4 regions of the Paenibacillus sp. FSL R7-0331 genome follow, and region 4 is predicted to be linked to each of the others. Evidence: riboswitches for the same ligand, from Rfam matches in the RefSeq annotation. Region 4 holds a riboswitch; each other region holds the start of a gene.
What was found. Region 4 has a riboswitch for cyclic di-AMP ahead of R70331_RS00495 (C40 family peptidase). Riboswitches for the same ligand answer to the same signal wherever they lie in the genome.
Positions count from the first base shown of each region.

Region 1: linked by a shared signal. The riboswitch ahead of R70331_RS02325 (hypothetical protein) and the one ahead of R70331_RS00495 (C40 family peptidase) in region 4 are both predicted to bind cyclic di-AMP.
Region 2: linked by a shared signal. The riboswitch ahead of R70331_RS26935 (KamA family radical SAM protein) and the one ahead of R70331_RS00495 (C40 family peptidase) in region 4 are both predicted to bind cyclic di-AMP.
Region 3: linked by a shared signal. The riboswitch ahead of R70331_RS16090 (APC family permease) and the one ahead of R70331_RS00495 (C40 family peptidase) in region 4 are both predicted to bind cyclic di-AMP.

Region 1 covers NZ_CP009284.1:530,973-535,207, reverse strand. Annotated here, with positions in the region: gene R70331_RS02345 (CHAD domain-containing protein) at 1-194, shown strand, start outside; gene R70331_RS02340 (ThuA domain-containing protein) at 311-952, opposite strand; gene ytxJ (bacillithiol system redox-active protein YtxJ) at 1,118-1,444, shown strand; gene R70331_RS02330 (glutaredoxin family protein) at 1,441-1,680, shown strand; gene R70331_RS02325 (hypothetical protein) at 1,811-2,230, opposite strand; cyclic di-AMP (ydaO/yuaA leader) riboswitch at 2,343-2,539, opposite strand; gene R70331_RS02320 (hypothetical protein) at 2,551-2,751, opposite strand; gene R70331_RS02315 (TraB/GumN family protein) at 2,890-4,125, opposite strand; gene R70331_RS02310 (hypothetical protein) at 4,235-4,235, opposite strand, start outside.
Region 2 covers NZ_CP009284.1:6,185,104-6,189,338, forward strand. Annotated here, with positions in the region: gene R70331_RS26925 (mannitol-1-phosphate 5-dehydrogenase) at 1-787, opposite strand, end outside; gene R70331_RS26930 (HAD family hydrolase) at 824-1,507, opposite strand; cyclic di-AMP (ydaO/yuaA leader) riboswitch at 1,919-2,063, shown strand; gene R70331_RS26935 (KamA family radical SAM protein) at 2,208-3,371, shown strand; gene R70331_RS26940 (DUF6612 family protein) at 3,448-4,235, opposite strand, start outside.
Region 3 covers NZ_CP009284.1:3,828,297-3,832,531, forward strand. Annotated here, with positions in the region: gene R70331_RS16090 (APC family permease) at 1-1,736, opposite strand, end outside; cyclic di-AMP (ydaO/yuaA leader) riboswitch at 1,872-2,031, opposite strand; gene R70331_RS16095 (disulfide oxidoreductase) at 2,257-2,688, opposite strand; gene R70331_RS16100 (DsbA family protein) at 2,688-3,443, opposite strand; gene R70331_RS16105 (ATP-binding protein) at 3,538-4,235, opposite strand, start outside.
Region 4 covers NZ_CP009284.1:99,365-103,599, reverse strand. Annotated here, with positions in the region: gene R70331_RS00505 (hypothetical protein) at 1-787, shown strand, start outside; cyclic di-AMP (ydaO/yuaA leader) riboswitch at 1,011-1,149, shown strand; gene R70331_RS00500 (C40 family peptidase) at 1,222-1,650, shown strand; cyclic di-AMP (ydaO/yuaA leader) riboswitch at 2,031-2,175, shown strand; gene R70331_RS00495 (C40 family peptidase) at 2,181-2,672, shown strand; gene R70331_RS00490 (GNAT family N-acetyltransferase) at 2,937-3,422, shown strand; gene R70331_RS00485 (c-type cytochrome) at 3,550-3,906, shown strand; gene R70331_RS00480 (4a-hydroxytetrahydrobiopterin dehydratase) at 3,999-4,235, opposite strand, start outside.

The DNA.
Region 1 (4,235 bases), 430 kb from region 4:
AGCTCGGCATCATCAACGATAAGCGGGTCTGGCTGGACACTCTGCAGTCCATAGGGCGTGACGAGCTCGGTGTCGGCAAAAAGACCTGGAGCGCCTTCACAGACAGCCTTAAGAATGAGGTTCTGGAAGCGCTATATCATAACGAGGTTGTACCGGTAGCCGGGAAGCCCCGTGCTCTCCCCGCTGAACAGTAGTCCTGATCCATAAATATAAAGGAGGCGGGAAGCGCATGCCAGTCATGCCGCTTCCCGCCTTTTGTTCTGCCCCTCATAAGCGTTCTGCTTCAGCAACGCCTCCTCCGGTCTTGCGATCAGATCAGCCTGCCGGCCCACATCGCGCTTCTTGCAACCAGCTTGCGGAACGGCTCAACCGAAAAGGACGGCAGATGATGTCCCGGCATCAGATAGACCACCCGGCCAAGTCCGAACTCATGGCACCAGGCCGCCTGCCGCATCGCTCCGCCGTGCAGATATTCTGCGAGCACCGTGGTCTCAAAATAAGGGTGCATATCGAAATAATAAGGCTCGTCCTCAATCACAAAATCGTCGATTCCCTGCACAATCGGATGCTCCCGTACGGCTGCCGGTATATTGATTCCGAGAGCTGTGTAGTCCGGATGATGGGTGAAATGCCCGCCCAGCATTGCACCGAGCTCCGGATTGCGCTGCATGGATATTCCGTTATGAACCACCAGCAGGCCGCCGCCCCCGGCAACATAAGCCAGCAGTGCCCCGCTGTGGGCAGGCGCGATGGTATGATCGGAAAACTCCGTATAAGAGACCACCAGGGAATACTCTTTAAGACTCTGCGGGCTCAGCAGCCCGAAATCCTCAGATGCATCAACTGTAAATTCCGGTGACAGGATCTGCCGGAGCTCCTGATCCACACCGGCAAACGGATGATATTTTACCGCTGTATAGCTGCCGATTGCAAGGGCTTTCAATTCAGACATGAATAATGACACCTCTCCATCCATTAAACTGTTTCATTTCCAGGTATTTCTCCTTCACCTTAGCACTTCCGCCAGGTTAATACAAACGGCTTTTGCTTTAATTTTGAACTATGTTACAATCATCATTACAGGTTCTATTTCATATTTACAGGAGGGTGATATACGATGTCTATTCAACAGCTGCATACTTCTGATGAACTGCACCAATATGTCGGCCAGCCCGGCAAAAAGCTGCTGTTCAAGCACAGCACTACCTGCCCGATCAGCGCTAAGGCGCATGAGGAATTCCAGGCTTATGTACAAAGCTCGGATACACCGGCGGCCATTGTCCATGTCATTGAAGACCGTCCGGTCTCCAATCAGATTGCCGAAGAGTTCGGCATCAAGCATGAATCCCCGCAGATCTTTCTGCTGGACGGCAGCGATGTAAGCTGGAACACCTCCCACTGGAAAATCACCCGTTCTGCCATCAAGGAGGCCGTTGATAAATGAGCCAGCCTGTAATTGTCTACTCTACCGCAGGCTGCAGTGACTGCAATCAGGTTAAACAACTGCTCACCAATCAGGGCATTCCTTTTGAAGTGCGCGATATTATGGCAAGCGCCGTCTATCAGGAGGAAGTTGAAAAGCTTGGTTTTATGGGTATCCCTGTTACGGTATCCGGTGACCGGGCCGTCAAAGGCTTTAACCTGCCGGAGCTTGAGGAACTGATTGCCGCTGCAAGATAACAGCATTCTATACTCAGTATAATTAGCAAAAAAAAGTATTCCCTGGTCCGAAGCCCGGGGAATACTTTTTTTTATGGTTAAAACATATAGCAGCATCTGCACTCGGTTGGCCCGCTACATCCAATGCCCCTTATTCACACTCTGCAGCCAAATGGCTGACATGTCCGCTGTGGCTGTAGATGACATTATCGGCTCCAAGCCCCTTATAGACCAGCCTCGGCCTCATCGAGGTCGTAATCACTGAAATCGGCCCTGACGTCCATGTCCGGCACATCTGCACATACCGGCAGCATAAAGCGACACTGCTCTCAAACAGATAGATCCGGCCTACCGGAAACGGCGGTCTGAGCCAGGTATTCAGATGCCGGGTATCCACCTCAAAAATCACCTCTACCCCCAGCTCCGCCAGCCGCTGCTTCTCAGCCGGATTATTGGCAAGCCCCGCAAACCGTGCACCCTTCATGATCAGCAGCTTAATAAAATGCTCTCCCGCCTTGGTCGGCGCACAAATGAGTATATACTCTTCCTGAGTGTCCATAGCTGTCTCCATCTTCGTCTCCCCTTCCGCCTTACTTCTATATGTGGATTTATTTATCTCTAAATGAACAGCAAAAAAACCGCAAAGGATGCCCTTTGCGGTCCGGTTAACGGTCACAATATACTGATCCTCTCTGCAATACGCTTACGAGGTTAGCTGCCGGATTCGGGCGTTGAGAGTCGCCCTACCTTCCCTCTGTGAGAAGCTTAAGCTTCTCACAGACTCAAGGATTCACCCCATAACCGGCACCGCCTGCTTACCCGCGTCCTCCGGTTGTTGGTTCCCCCGCTTTCCGTAACGGAAATTAAGCGGATTTCATATGTAGTTATCTTTTATCTCTTTTTCTTTTTGCCGCTGCTGTTCTTGCTGCTCTTCACGAACCGCAGGGCAGCCATCAGGCAGCCCAGGATTCCCACACCCAGCAGCAGTGTCTGTACCGCACCTAGCAGGGTGCTGCCATCCGGCTGAAGCAGACTGCTAATCGCAATCAGCAGGACGGAACCCGCGACTAATACCGGGGTTTTTAGATTCATGTTCAAGCCTACCACTCCTTAGTACTAAGGGTACACTATCGGCGGACGGATCACCAGCCCTTAGCAAATTCTGCCGCCGCCGGGCAGAAAAAAGGTGCCTCTCCTATCCTGGAGGGGCACTTTTTTTCTGTTGTTATATTATTTACGCACCACAGTATATCCCTTATCCTGGAGCAGCTTGATAATGCCATGCTCGCCCAGATAATGTGCCGCGCCGACTACGATGAAATACTCTTCATTCTTGCCGTTCTTAAGATAGCCGTCGATTTTGTCAGCCATACCGATATTACGGTCAACCAGCATCGCCTTGTAGTATTCCGCGTCTCCGGCAAAGCTGTTCGTCAGCAGCAGCAGCTGCTCATCATCGCCAGTCTTCCAAATCTCGGCCATCATATCCACGCTTTGATCAATTACATCGTAGTTTTCAATCGCTGCAAGAAGGTTCTCTTCCTGCAGCTTCTTGGAGAAGTTATTGAACATTCCCAGCTGGGACTCATAAGACTCCAGCTCCATAACCGGAATTTTCCGTTCAATCGCCTTCTGTATGAAGTACAGGTCAATTCCGGCAGAAGCCTCATAGCCGGCCGTCGCTGCTTTTAGGCTGCTCAGTGTCGTTTCCGCTACCCACGGCTTAAACTGGTCCAGCGCATTAGTCTTAAGGCCTGCCTCCTTGAGCACCTCACCCAGCTTCGCATACGTCTCACCGGAAATATGATCCTTCAGCGTCGTGCCGTCCTGGTACATGCCCATGTTCAGAACCAGCTTTTGTGATGCCTCATCAGCTGCCTTGCTGATATCAATTTCTACGCCCAGATAATCGGACCCGGCAAAGGCTTCTTCAAATTCCTTGCTCAGCGGATAGAAGCTGTCATCTGCAATATGCATCGAGCCGACCAGATACACGGTATTGCCGTTGCTCTCGACTTCCCACATGAAGCCGCGTCCGCCTTGCGTACTTACAGCACTCTGGCTTCCGTCACCCGCTGCCTTGGTCTTCAGAACTACCGTACGGGTCTGTGCATCCCAGCCTACCTCGTAACCCGCTGCATCACCAAGAACCCGGATAGGTGCGTAGGTCACGCCGTTGATTACAGTAAGCTTGCTCTTCAGTGTAATGGCTTTACCGTCTACAATGGCATAGATTGTGTCACCTGCCGCATTCTGCAGCTGCACATCCATTGCTTCAAGCGTAGCTCTGAGCGGAACAAGCGTGGTGCCCTGATTGTTGACCGGAGCTCCCGTCTTGTATTCGACGGTCTGATTGTTTACTTTTACTGCCGGCTGCTGCGGGGCAGCCATGGCCGGAACTGCTGTTGCAGTAAGCAATCCTGCCGATAAGGTAAGAGATAATAGCATTTGCTTCCAGTTTCTCATTTACTTAGTCTCCTTCAGCTTCATATAGTCCACATATAATAATTAAGCAAAATCAGGATGCTTGAGACACTCGGGTTACAAAATTTACTATTCAAGTACGGATATACATT
Region 2 (4,235 bases), 850 kb from region 4:
CGTACAACTGCACCAGCACCTTACCTGTCTCCTCCAGCACCCCGCGGACAAGCGAGCGGATACCCGGCTCCTCCATGGCCTCCTGAATACTGGTATGTCCCTCCAGATAACCGAAGTAAGCCGCGCTGCAATGACCTGTATTGACAGTGAACAGCTTGCGTTTAAGGTAGGGGTCAAGAGAGTCCACATAATGTGCACCTTCGATTTCTATATGGTCCTCAAGCAGATCCTCACGGGGAATCACCCATTCGCTGAACGGTTCAACGAGGATTTCAAGCGGATCTTTATGCTGCTGGACAGGGACGATGCGGTCAATCATCACGTTGGGGAAGGCGATGGAGATATCGGCCATTTCTTGGAAAGATCGCTTCATATGCGCATACACGGAGTTTTTGAGCCGTCCGCTGCTGTTAATTCCGTTCTCACAGGCAATCACATGCAGCGGCTTAAGATTACTATTGCAGAGTCTTAATTCAATCCCCCGGGCAATTGTGCCCGAGATATCATCCAGCGCCGAAATTCCTACTGCAGTCGTTACAATTTCTGCTTCCGCGATCGCATGTGCCACTTCCTCCGTATGATCCAGATGTAGGGCGGTCACGTTATTGATCATATAGCTGTCACGGTTTTCATTGGCAAGCGTAAGCGGATACTGCCCCTGTTCCTGCAGCCTGGAGATCTTTTGTTTATTCCTTCCAACAAAACACACTCTGTACCCGGAGCGCGACAGCATTGGTCCAATGAAGCCCCGGCCAATATTGCCCGCCCCAAAATGAACGGCATTCAATATAAATCCCCCCTTGTTAGATGAACTTATAGTTGTTTATGAATTCACAGCTTCGAAGCAGCGACGGCTGATCATATGATCAAAATCCAGCAGACTCAGACTTTCCACAGTATGATACGGTGTGGGCGGAGTGTCGAATTCGAGGAAGCTGGTAATGTCATTCGGAATGACCACACAGTTCATCCCCGCCGCCGCAGCCGCCCTGAAGCCGTTCGGAGAATCTTCTATGGCGACTGCTTCCTCTGGCGAAAGGCCGAGACAGGACAGTGCCTGATTATATAGCTCGGGGTCCGGCTTCACGTTAGCAACATGATCCGAAGTCCGGATGCAGTCAAAATAATCACGGATGCCCAGCTGCTGCAGATACCGCTCCACCCATTCCATCGAAGAGCTTGAAGCGAGTCCCATGTGCAGCCCGGCTTCTTTGGCGGCGTCCAGATAATTCTGCACTCCGGGGCGGATTGCCTCCAGCTCCATGAGCTTGCTGTGCCGCTGCTGGACAGACGTTCTGAATTCCATTTTATCAATCGGAAGCTGAAGCTCGGTCATTAAATACTCGTACGGGTTGAAGCTGTTCAGGCTTGTTCCGATACAGGTAGAATACTGCTCAAGCGTCAGCTCTACCCCGTGCTCCTCATAAGCCTCGCTAAAGGCGGTGTACCAGGCAGTTTCGGTATCGATAATCGTTCCGTCAAAATCAAAGATAATCCCCTTGATCAAAATCAATCATCTCCCTCGGTCTTATGGTATTGGTTTGCCTGTCAAAACCTTAACAAACGATTTTTGCATCCGTCAAGCGCGATAGCTGACATGAAAAGCGTTGTTTCCGCTTACAAAAAGCGGTGGTAACCGCTTCATCTGCGGGAAAAAGAAGCGCCTGCAGAGAAGCTTTCCGCCTGCCCGTCCTGCCTGTTCAACCCCTTGACAACCGCGGGTTATCCCGTTCCCCCCCGGGAGATTACAAGGTTAAAAAGCCCCCGCTGTACAAGCAGACGGTAAACATGACATCAAAAAAAATTTTTCGCACCCCAAAAAATGCCCTGTATTCCGGCCTTGCGGCATGAAGCCAAGCCTAACGGTGCAAAATTAACTTTGGCAATACTTTTGACTTTAGGAAACTTAGTGGGTTATACTTTAACCACGCTTAATTTCCAGCATTTACTGTCTGGAAAGCGGGGGAACCAGTCAATTGGGGCGAATCATTGAGCTATGCAATGTAGGGTACCATCTTACCCGAGTCCGTCAGCTAACCTCGTCAGTAGTGGATGGGTCTGCTTTTTTATGTTTCCAATAACATGAGACCCTTGTGCTAAGGGTCTCTTTTTGTGCTTTTTAAGAGGCCCTGCTGGCTGCCAGTTTGGCTTTTTGACATCAAGGCTCCCTCTTGTCTCGTCATTATGAGAACAAAGGAGAGATTCATGTGCAAAAGGTACGATACATAACCGACATTAACAAAATGGAAATGCTGCCCGAAGCAGAAAGGTCACGATTGAAGGAGATCACAGACAAATTTGTGTTTCGGGCCAACGACTATTACTTGTCCCTGATCGATTGGGAAGACCCGAACGATCCTATCCGCAGGCTGGTCATCCCAGGGGAGGGAGAGCTTTTGGAGTATGGGGAGTGGGATGCCTCCGATGAGGGGGCTAACTATGTGGTTCCCGGCTGCCAGCACAAATACCGGACGACGGCGCTCCTGATCGTCTCCGAGGTCTGCGGAGCTTATTGCCGTTATTGCTTCCGGAAACGGCTGTTCCGCAACGATGTCAAGGAAGCCCCTTCCGATGTTACCGCCGGTATCGAGTATATCGCCGCCCATCCGGAAATTAACAATGTTCTGCTGACCGGAGGCGACAGCCTGATTCTTTCTACGTCCAGGCTGAGGTTCATTATTGAGAGCCTGCGGGCCATTCCCCATGTCAAAATCATCCGCCTCGGCTCCAAGCTGCCGGTATTTAATCCGATGCGCATCTATCAGGACCCCGAGCTGCTCGACCTGATCTGCACTCACTCCACTGTAGAGAAGCGGATCTACATCATGGCACATATTAATCATCCCCGGGAGCTTACCCCGGAGGCAAAGCGGGCCGTCCGGGCACTGCATGACGCAGGCGCAATCATCGTTAACCAGACACCGGTGCTGAAGGGGATCAATGATGATCCTGCTGTTCTGGGCGAGCTGCTCGACCGCCTCTCCTGGGCCGGAATTACGCCCTATTATTTCTTCATTAACCGGCCTATTGCCGGCAACCGTGAGTTCGTCCTGCCGCTTGAGCAGGTGTACCGGATCGTCGAGGAAGCCAAAGCCAGAACCTCAGGCCTCGGCAAAAGAGTCCGGCTCTCCATGAGCCACTCCTCCGGCAAAATCGAAATTCTGGCTATTGAGCAAGGTAAAGCCTATCTCAAATACCATCAGTCCCGGGATCAGGAGTATGGTAAATTCATGATTCTCGATTGTCCTGAGGACGCTGAATGGTTCGACGACCTGCCTGGAAACGAGCAGTACTGGAGCAGACCTCTGAAGAAAAATGCGGGTGTATTGCCGGCTAATGTATCGTTGCAGGAGACTGTTACTGCAAAGTAAGGTTGACTATTGAAACAACGGCAGCCCCGGAGAGCTGAATATCCCCCGGGGCTGTTCATTATATCCAGTATAAGCTCTACTCCAGCTCAGCCGGCTTAACAATCGTTGCGGTCTTATTATTCTTAGAGTATTTGGCTTCAATCTTGGTGGTGTATATATCCTTCGCTCCGTCAGCAGCCAGTACATAACTCAGGTCAACGGTCAGCTTCTCTGTCTGCCATGTCTTGGTGTTAACGAATACTTTCCAGGTTACACTCTTTGGCTGCAGGGTCTCCCCATCCCACAGATTCTCCTGGTCATATAAGGTAATGACCGCCTTAGCTGCAGCCGGATCAGTCAGTGTAAACTGCATAACAGTCTGTGCTCCGGCAATGCTTACCTTCATTGATTTTTTGTAGGCTTTGACGGAATCCAGCATAGCTGCAGGATCATACTGGCCTTTGGAGTAAAACGTATCCCACTCTTCCTTCTCCAGGTCAATCCAATACTGCGCGTCGGGATCGATCGGCTCTCCGTCACCGTCCGTTACAGCATCAGTATTGCTGAACTCTTCACTATCCTCATAGCTTCCTTCAGAATCTGCGATAAGCTCACTGCCGTCTACCAAATAGTAAGACTCCTTAGCATTAGCGTACAGCTCGTAAGAAGTCTCCAGCAGGCTGACTTTTACACTGCCCGCTGCAGCAAAGGCAGGCAGGCGGTTAATATCCAGATTGAGTGTGTTGGTATTGCTAATCTTCACGCCGCCGCTCTGTACATCCTGTTTCTTGATTACATCAATGTGGAAATTCTTCAATGTCTTCGCCGCTGCCGTTACGTTGCTGATCACCTGATCCGCAGTCGGCACCTTAGCGGCAGGGGCCT
Region 3 (4,235 bases), 3.2 Mb from region 4:
TGATTATGGAGAACCGCCTGCCACCAATGCTTCGTAATAAACTGCGGAATCAGCACCGTAATATGGTCCGTTGAAGCGGTCTTCCACTCTACGGTTTCAATAAACTTGACCAGCGGGCGGATGATGCTGCGGTACCGGGAACGCAGAACGATCAGGCGCACACCCGGATTCCATTCCTCCCACTTCTGCTCCATCCGGTGAATCTCCTCTTCATCAAACCCTACATATACAGCCACCACATTATCCGTCAAGGACTTGGCATAGCTGATTGAATGAAGCACGGCGCGGGTTACACCGGCTACAGGCACGACAACGGTACTTCCTTTAATACACGGCTTATCGGTTGCCGGGCAAATGCGCAGCTGGTCTGCTGTGTTCATGTAATGGCGGTGAATCCGGTGGAACACGAACATGACGACCGGCAGGAAGATGAAGGCCATCCACACGCTGGAGAACTTCGTAATAATGAAGATCATAGTAATTGTGAGTGTAGTGAGCATGCCGACCGTGTTCACTGCAAACTTGTTCTGCCAGCCCTTGGGTCTTGTTTTGAACCAGTGCACCATCATCCCGAGCTGGGACAGTGTGAACGGGATAAATACGCCGACTGCATACAGCGGAATCAGACCTTCTGTATTTCCGTGAAAAGCAGCTACCAGCACCGCCGACAGGACGCCGAGAAAAATAATTCCGTTAGAGAAGCCCAGCCGGTCTCCGCGGACCATAAATGCATGCGGCAGATACTTGTCTTTGGCAAACATGAAGGCCAGCAGCGGGAACGCCGAGTAAGCCGTATTTGCAGCCAGGAAGAGGATGACAGCCGTAACCCCTTGAATGAAGAAGTACAAACCGCCGCGGCCAAAGGTTGACTCCGCAATTTGTGACACTACTGTTGCTTTTTCATCCGGGGTAACCCCATACCAGTAAGCCAGCAGGGTAATACCTGTGAACATCAGACCGAGGATAAGCCCCATCATCATCAGCGTTTTGGCGGCATTTTTTTCAGCCGGAGCCTTGAAGTTCGGGATCGCGTTGGAGACTGCTTCTACCCCGGTCAGTGCCGAACAGCCGGAGCTGAATGCTTTTAATAATAAGAACAGACTGACATTGGACACCGCCGAGCCGATTTCAGGAACACTGGCATGAGCGCCTACAGTCAAGTATTTGAACACCCCTGCACCGATCAGAAAGAAGATCGAAACGACGAATAAATATACCGGGATTGCGATAAAAGAGGCCGATTCCGTAACCCCGCGCAGATTGACGATCGTTAACAATAGAATAACAGAAACAGCAATAAGTACAGTATGATCATGCAAGCCTGGAAAAGCCGATGTGATCGCGTCCGTGCCCGCCGAGGCGCTAACGGCAACGGTAAGAATATAATCGACCAGCAGCGATCCGCCGGCTAACAGGCCAGTGGGTACACCGAGATTGCTTTTGGCTACGATATAGGCTCCTCCGCCCTGCGGATAGGCAAAAATCGTCTGCCGGTAGGATAGAATGAGTATGGCCAGCAGGCCCAATACGGCAAGCGCGATTGGCAGGGAGTACCAGATGGCAGTGAAGCCCGCAGCCACCAGCACCAATAGAATTTGTTCCGTTCCGTAGGCTACAGACGAGAGCGCATCAGAAGACAGGACAGCCAGTGCCTTTACCTTGGATAACTTTTCATGATCGTGTTCGTTCGACTTCATCGGACGTCCGATCAATAGTCGTTTTACCTTGCTTACCATTGTTGTAACAGTTCCTCTCTTTGTTAGTTGAACCGGTTATACCGTGCGCTGTTTTCATCGTTTTCATAGGGGGATTTTCATAAATGCAGGCACAAAAATAAGCATACGGAAATGATCCGCATGCTTCTGGCATGGTCATTATCCCACCTTTGCTTACGAGGTTAGCTGGCGGATTCGGACTGTGGAAAGCCCTACGGTTACAGCCTTTACGGCCTGCTTCCGATTCACCCCGTCGGCCTTTCAGCCGAGTTTGGTTCCCCCGATTTCCCTGCGGAAAATTCAGCGCATATTCAACTTCTCACAAGGCTTAATGATAGTCTACAAAGCATTCCCAGTAAAGCTGTGAAACAAATGAAAAGACATGAAAAAACATCCAAAACACGCAATTCCAAGATCGGGGATGAATGGCTCTTTCATTCTCTTGCATTATCCCTTTGTATCTTGGTTTTAACGTATTTCGGATGTTATTTGTGACAAAAAAATCATGGTTTATTATGTGCTGAAGCCTGCTGTCAGCGGTCTATTCCCCTGCCGTATCTTTGCGTCCTGTCCACAGTAAAATTGTAATCAGCGTGAAGGCGGTCAAGGCCATCAATGGGATGGTAATAAAGCCTAATAGATTCACATAATCAACATTGCAGGGAACGCCTACTGTACAAGGAAGCACCTTGCTCAGTGCAGGAATCTTCTGCTCTGCATAGTGATAGATGGAGATGCTTCCGCCGATGATGCTTAACGGCAAGACGTAAGGAATAATCTTTTTATCCCCGCGGTACGTGGCAATTCCCAGCAGAAACAGCTGCGGATACATGAAGATACGCTGGAACCAGCATAGCTTGCACGGCTCATATTTCAATACTTCGCTCAGATATAAGCTCCCTGCAACCGCAATAATGGATACGAACCAGGCCAGATACAGACAATGACGCCGGCAAAAGGCAGTGAACCTCATCACTGGGCAACCGCCGCTTCGGAAGCGGCCTGAATCTGGGCATCAATAGCCTCCATATTAAACGGCTCATTGACCATTACCCCGTTGACAAACAGCGTTGGTGTAGATGATACGCCGGATGCTGTAGCCAGCTGCACTTCACTCTGGATCTGGCTGTTATACGTTTTGTCTTCAATGTCTTTGCGGAGCAACTCGAAATCAATTGGCAGCTTCTCTTTCTGCGCCAGCTCGACCAGGAAGTCAGGCGTAGCCCATTCCTTATTCTCGTCGCCTTGATTCGCATAGAGAGCATCATAGTATGTCCAGAATGCATCGCTGTTCTGATTATAAACCGACAAGGCTGCAAGGGCTGCCGTTGTTGAGTCAGGACCAAGGAAGGCCAGATTTACAAAGTACAGGGCTGCCTTATCCTGATTTACATATTCCTGAACAATCTGCGGCTTGATTACACCTGCAAACTGGGCGCAAGCCGGGCATTTGTAATCGCCGAATTCCACGATTTTGACCGGTGCATCTTCACTGCCCAGTCTCGACATTTCACTGTAATTGAATTCAACCGGTGCAGCTGGTGTGCCTGCTGTTGAGCTGTCTCTGCCGGCCAGCATAAATAATCCTGCAAAAATAACAGCCACCACCACGATCGTCGAAACAATCACTATCAGTGTTTTCTTCTTTTGGTTCTCCATCTGCGCTACGAGCTTCTCATTTTTGCTCTTCTGGGGAAGTGCAGCGCTTTTGCGTTTGTTTTTGCTCAAGTGAGAGTTCCTTTCTGTCCCGCGGGACCCGTTGAATATGAATCATATAATTTAAAATTATATAATTAAACTTCTCACTTTGGCAAACCTAAGCTTATACAGCCTCCGTTTTCAGCTCCAGGGAGTCCGGCTCACTAAAGTCCCGGGACTCTTCGCCCTCCATCTGTCCTGAATCAAGCATCAGGCTGAAAACAGCCTCAGTCCCGGTACCGGGTTCTGAGTTAATTCTGATGTTCCCGTCCATCAGCTCCACCAGCTTCCTGCAGATCGCAAGCCCAAGCCCGGTGCCCGGATACTGCCGGTTATGTGAGGCATCCAGCTGGGTAAAGGGTTGAAATAACAGCGGCAGCTTATCCGCAGGGATGCCAATACCGGTATCCTTGATGCGAAAAGTATATTCTCCTTTTGTGCCCTCTACTGAGCTGAACCCAACCTCAATTGTCACCCCGCCGTCAGGCGTAAATTTGACGGCATTGCCGATCAGATTCACCAGAATTTGGCGGATTCTCAGGCTGTCCCCTTTTACATATTCAGGAATATCCCCGGTAACCTGCAGCTTCAGCTGCAGTCCCTTTTCCTTCGCAGCCGACTCGAACAGCTCGGAACATTCCGTAAGCAGTGCCTGAAGCGGAAAAGCTTCGCTGCGCAGCTGCAACCCGTCCGAATCCAGCCTGGAGAAGTCCAGCACATCATTCACGACACTCAGCAGCGCCTGACTGCTGTTATACTGCAGCCTCAGCAGCTCCTGCTGACCGGGTTCGGCAATGTCATCGGCAAGGAGCTGATTGATCC
Region 4 (4,235 bases):
ATTTTACATTCTGATTCTGCTGTTTATCTACCGGCTGCTCTGGGGCTATTTTTTGTACAGGTTTGTCAGATCTGCCGTTATTCCCGTGCTCCTGCGTTATCCCGACACCCATGCCGGGGGCAGCGCTCTGGGCAGACTGCTGTATTATATCGAGGGCCAGGCTGCATTAAGCGGAGATCCTGCAGTTCAGCGCTGGCTCTGGCTCCTGCTGGCTCTGTCTCTGCTGCGGCTGCTGGTTTCCCCTTTGATCCGCGCCGGCCTGCTGCATGAGCTGCATCAGGAACGCAAAGGTGAGCGCGGCCTGTTCTTTTTCCCGGGAATGAAGACCTACGGGCTTCCGGTATTTGTCTTCAGCCTGGCTGAATGGCTGCTCTCTGCGCTCCCGCTTTATTGGCTGCTGCCCAAGCTGTATTCACTGCTGTTAGGCGGGCTGCTGGATTATAAGCTGCTGCTGAAGCTTCTCCCCTATCTGCTGGCCTGGATGCTCTACCTGTATATCATCCGTACAGCGCTGCTCTACATGCAATTCGGTTATACCGCAGGAACAGGCATGTTCTCCGGGCTGCTGGCATACCTAAGACTGCTTGCTCCTTCTACCGGAGCTTCAATCGTGCTTGGTGCGGGAGGACTGGTGACGTGGCTGCTGTGCGCTGTAACTGCACTATTCTATCCCGGCCTGCCTGCGCTGCTCTTCCGCCAGCTATCACCGCTCCCGTCCACCTTGTTCAAAATGTGGGGAATCGCCGCCCAGTACCATCTGTGGAGCAGTAAAACATTTCCACAATAATTTCCCGCCAAAACGGCATATTAAAAGAGTCACTGCCTCTGATTTAGGGGTGTGGCTCTTTTGTCCGTAGCGATAAGTTTACAGTGCATTTGCAAAACATTAAAACCTTTGATACAATGATGCCTGTACCGCTGGTAACAACTTTGTAATCTTTTGAAACTAATTCGACTAACTGTATGTACCTTATACACTTCAACATTGTCATTTAACAGTCACTGTTCTGGTGCATAAAACGCCAAATTCCCAGCACCGGGAAGTGGGGGAACCATATTTTGGGTGAATTGATCTCGCTTTAGAGGGGTCATAGGGGAACCTTCTACCGAATCCTTAAGCTAACCTCGCAGGCCTTGGAAGGAGTACATCTTTTGAAAAGTCACACATCATTTCGTACACATCTTAAAAAGAAATGCACAGCAGCAGCACTGGGTCTTGTGATGGTATTCACTATGGGCGCTACAAGCGTGTCAGCTGATTCCAAAATGGACGCCGTTATCTCCAAAACCATCGGAGTTTCGTACAAAACGGGAGGTACAAGCACTTCCGGCTTCGATTGTTCAGGTTTTACCAAATACGTATTTAAAAACGTCGGCCTTACACTGCCCCGCACCTCTAAAGCGCAGTATAGTGTAGGAACGCCCGTTTCTAAAAGCAATCTGCGTGCCGGCGATCTTGTCTTCTTCAATACGCTGGGTAACGGAGTCTCCCATGTAGGTATTTATGTCGGTGACGGTAAATTCGCACAATCCTCAAGCTCAAAGGGTGTAACCATCAGTTCGCTGAGTCAGGCTTACTGGGCCAACCGCTACGTTGGCGCTAAACGCGTAATGAGCACAACAGCTTACCAGGCTGTCGCTTACGATTGAACTTCCCCTCACATATAACCTCTGACACATAATTGTAAATTATATCAGCCCGGACGTGATTATTGCCGTAATCATCTCCGGGTTGCTTCTTTTTTTCCTTATTATACCTTTTACACACTTCAAAGAGTACTGAAACACCCTTCTTACTAAAAATTCCACAATTTTTCAGAAAAAAGCTTACTTTGCACGTAAATTTGAGTCTTTATATGCAGTTTTCTCTCTTAAATAACGCAAATATTATGCACTAATATGTTTTAAGTGATTGCCAACGGCCTCTGTCTTTGTTACAATTATCGCAGTGAGATTTTAGTAACATTTTTGTAATTATTCAACCGGGTTTTACAAACGTTTTGTCATAATGTTCTGCAAGCTAATCCTAATCAACAGTCGTGCCGAGTTCCCTTACGAAATAAGGGAAACGGGGGAACCGATTTTGGGTGAATTGACCTCCTATTCACAGAGGGGTCATAGGGGACCTTCAACCGAACCCTTAAGCTAACCTCGTAGGCATTTGGAAGGGGTATTTACTTTTGAAGAAGAAGTTAGCCGCCGCACTACTCAGTTTTTCTATTATGCTAACCATTGGAGCAGGAAGCGCTTTTGCCGATTCCAAAATGGATAAAGTCATCGATAAGGCCATCGGAACCAAATATGTTTCCGGCGGAGTATCGACTAACGGCTTTGATTGCTCCGGTTTCACCATGTACGTGTTTGATAAGATCGGCATTAACCTGCCGCATCAATCCGGCTCCCAATACCAGATGGGTACTGCGATCTCCCGTGATAATCTGCGGGAAGGCGATCTTGTATTCTTTAATACAAGCGGCCGCGGCGTATCCCATGTCGGCATTTATGTCGGTGACGGCAAATTCGCACATGCTTCAAGCTCAAAGGGCGTAACCATCAGCTCGCTGAGTGACAACTACTACGTCAACCGCTACGTTGGCGCCAAACGGATCATGAGCACAGATGCTTACCATGCAGTTGCAACGGATGCCGAAGATAACGATGATGTTCAATAAGTAACGATAAGACAGGCGCTTTTCCAGGATTTTTGCCGAAATCTTGGAGGGCTCCTGTTTTTTTGTCTATAAAATTACTTACCCCTTCCCTCATGCATAAAACAGCTTAAAACCCATTTTTCTGCGTTTTCATAAAATATTTTTGGCGGTTTGTCAAGTTTCTGCTGCCTGCGGCAAATTCCTGAGTTGAACACGCCCTCTTTTGTATATAATTAAATATACACATATAGCAAATTGCAGCATTGGAAGGAGGCCTGTGGCCTTATGAGCAGTTCCCCTGTTACATTTCACGTTGTACCGATGGACACCAGCCATGCTGAGGATATCTGTACCTGGGATTACAGGCCGCCCTATAACATTTACGGTTGGCTGCCCTGGGAGCAAATGCAGGCGCTCGGTATTGAATTCGGTGACCCGGTATTGCGCAGTGAGCAATATGTATCCGTTGTAGACAAGACAGGCAGCCTCTGCGGCTTTGCGCAGCTGTTTCCGATGGAAGGCGTGGTCCGGCTCGGCATAGGCATGCGTCCCGAGCTGTGCGGACATGGAATGGGTCATTCTTTTATGAAAGTAATCGTGCAGGCTGCCATCAGCAGATTCCCTGACCGTGAGATTGATCTGGAGGTACTGACCTGGAATCAGCGTGCTATACGAACTTATCAGAAATGCGGCTTTACGATCACCGATACATATGAACGCCGCACTCCCACCGGGGATAAGCCCTTTTACTGCATGGTCTATAATCAATGACAGCGGACCTTCCGTTATGTGGTCTGCAACTGCGGATTTTGTTCATTTTTTTGACACAAACTCTATGATAACGCTTTACCATTCTGTATAATGAAGGAAGCAGCTTACATGGAGGGGACGGATGAAGATGCAGAAATGGATCATGAGCGGTTTGTTTTTTGCCGCCTGCGCCTTTGCAGTAGTACTCTTGTTCACATTGCCCGGTAAAGAAAAGGTCGCGGAAGAGAATAAGCCTGTAATGCCTCAGGTAACCCTGGATGCCGCTGGTGCGGAGGCCGTGGTCAAAGCCAATTGTATTTCCTGCCACGGTGATCAGCTTCAGGGCGGTGCCGGCCCAAGCCTGCAGCATGAAGGAAATGAGCGGGACGCCGAGGGCATATACAGCATCGTCTCTAAGGGCCGCGGGCAAATGCCGTCCTTTAAGGATAAGCTGGCCCCGGAGGAGATTGCCAACATTGCCTTGTGGCTTGCAGAAAAAAAGTAAATTACCCATATTCATTTAAAATGCCCGTATAAGGACTCAAGCCGGTCCTCGTACGGGCATTTTTGGTGTAGCCGTTATATTAATACCGTGTCCTAACGTGTTTTGTCAAAGGCTTCATTGAATTCATTAGCCTGGCGGATATCAAGGGCCGCAAGACCGTTCTCTTCTTTTGCCGATAAGCGCAGGATGACGGTTTTGTAGTCAATGGTGATATGCGGATGATGGTCAAAGGCTTCCGATATGGCTGCTACCTCGTCCACAAAAGCAATGCCCTTCATAAATTCGCTAAACATGTACTTGCGCACCAGAGTCTCCTGCTCCAGCTTCCA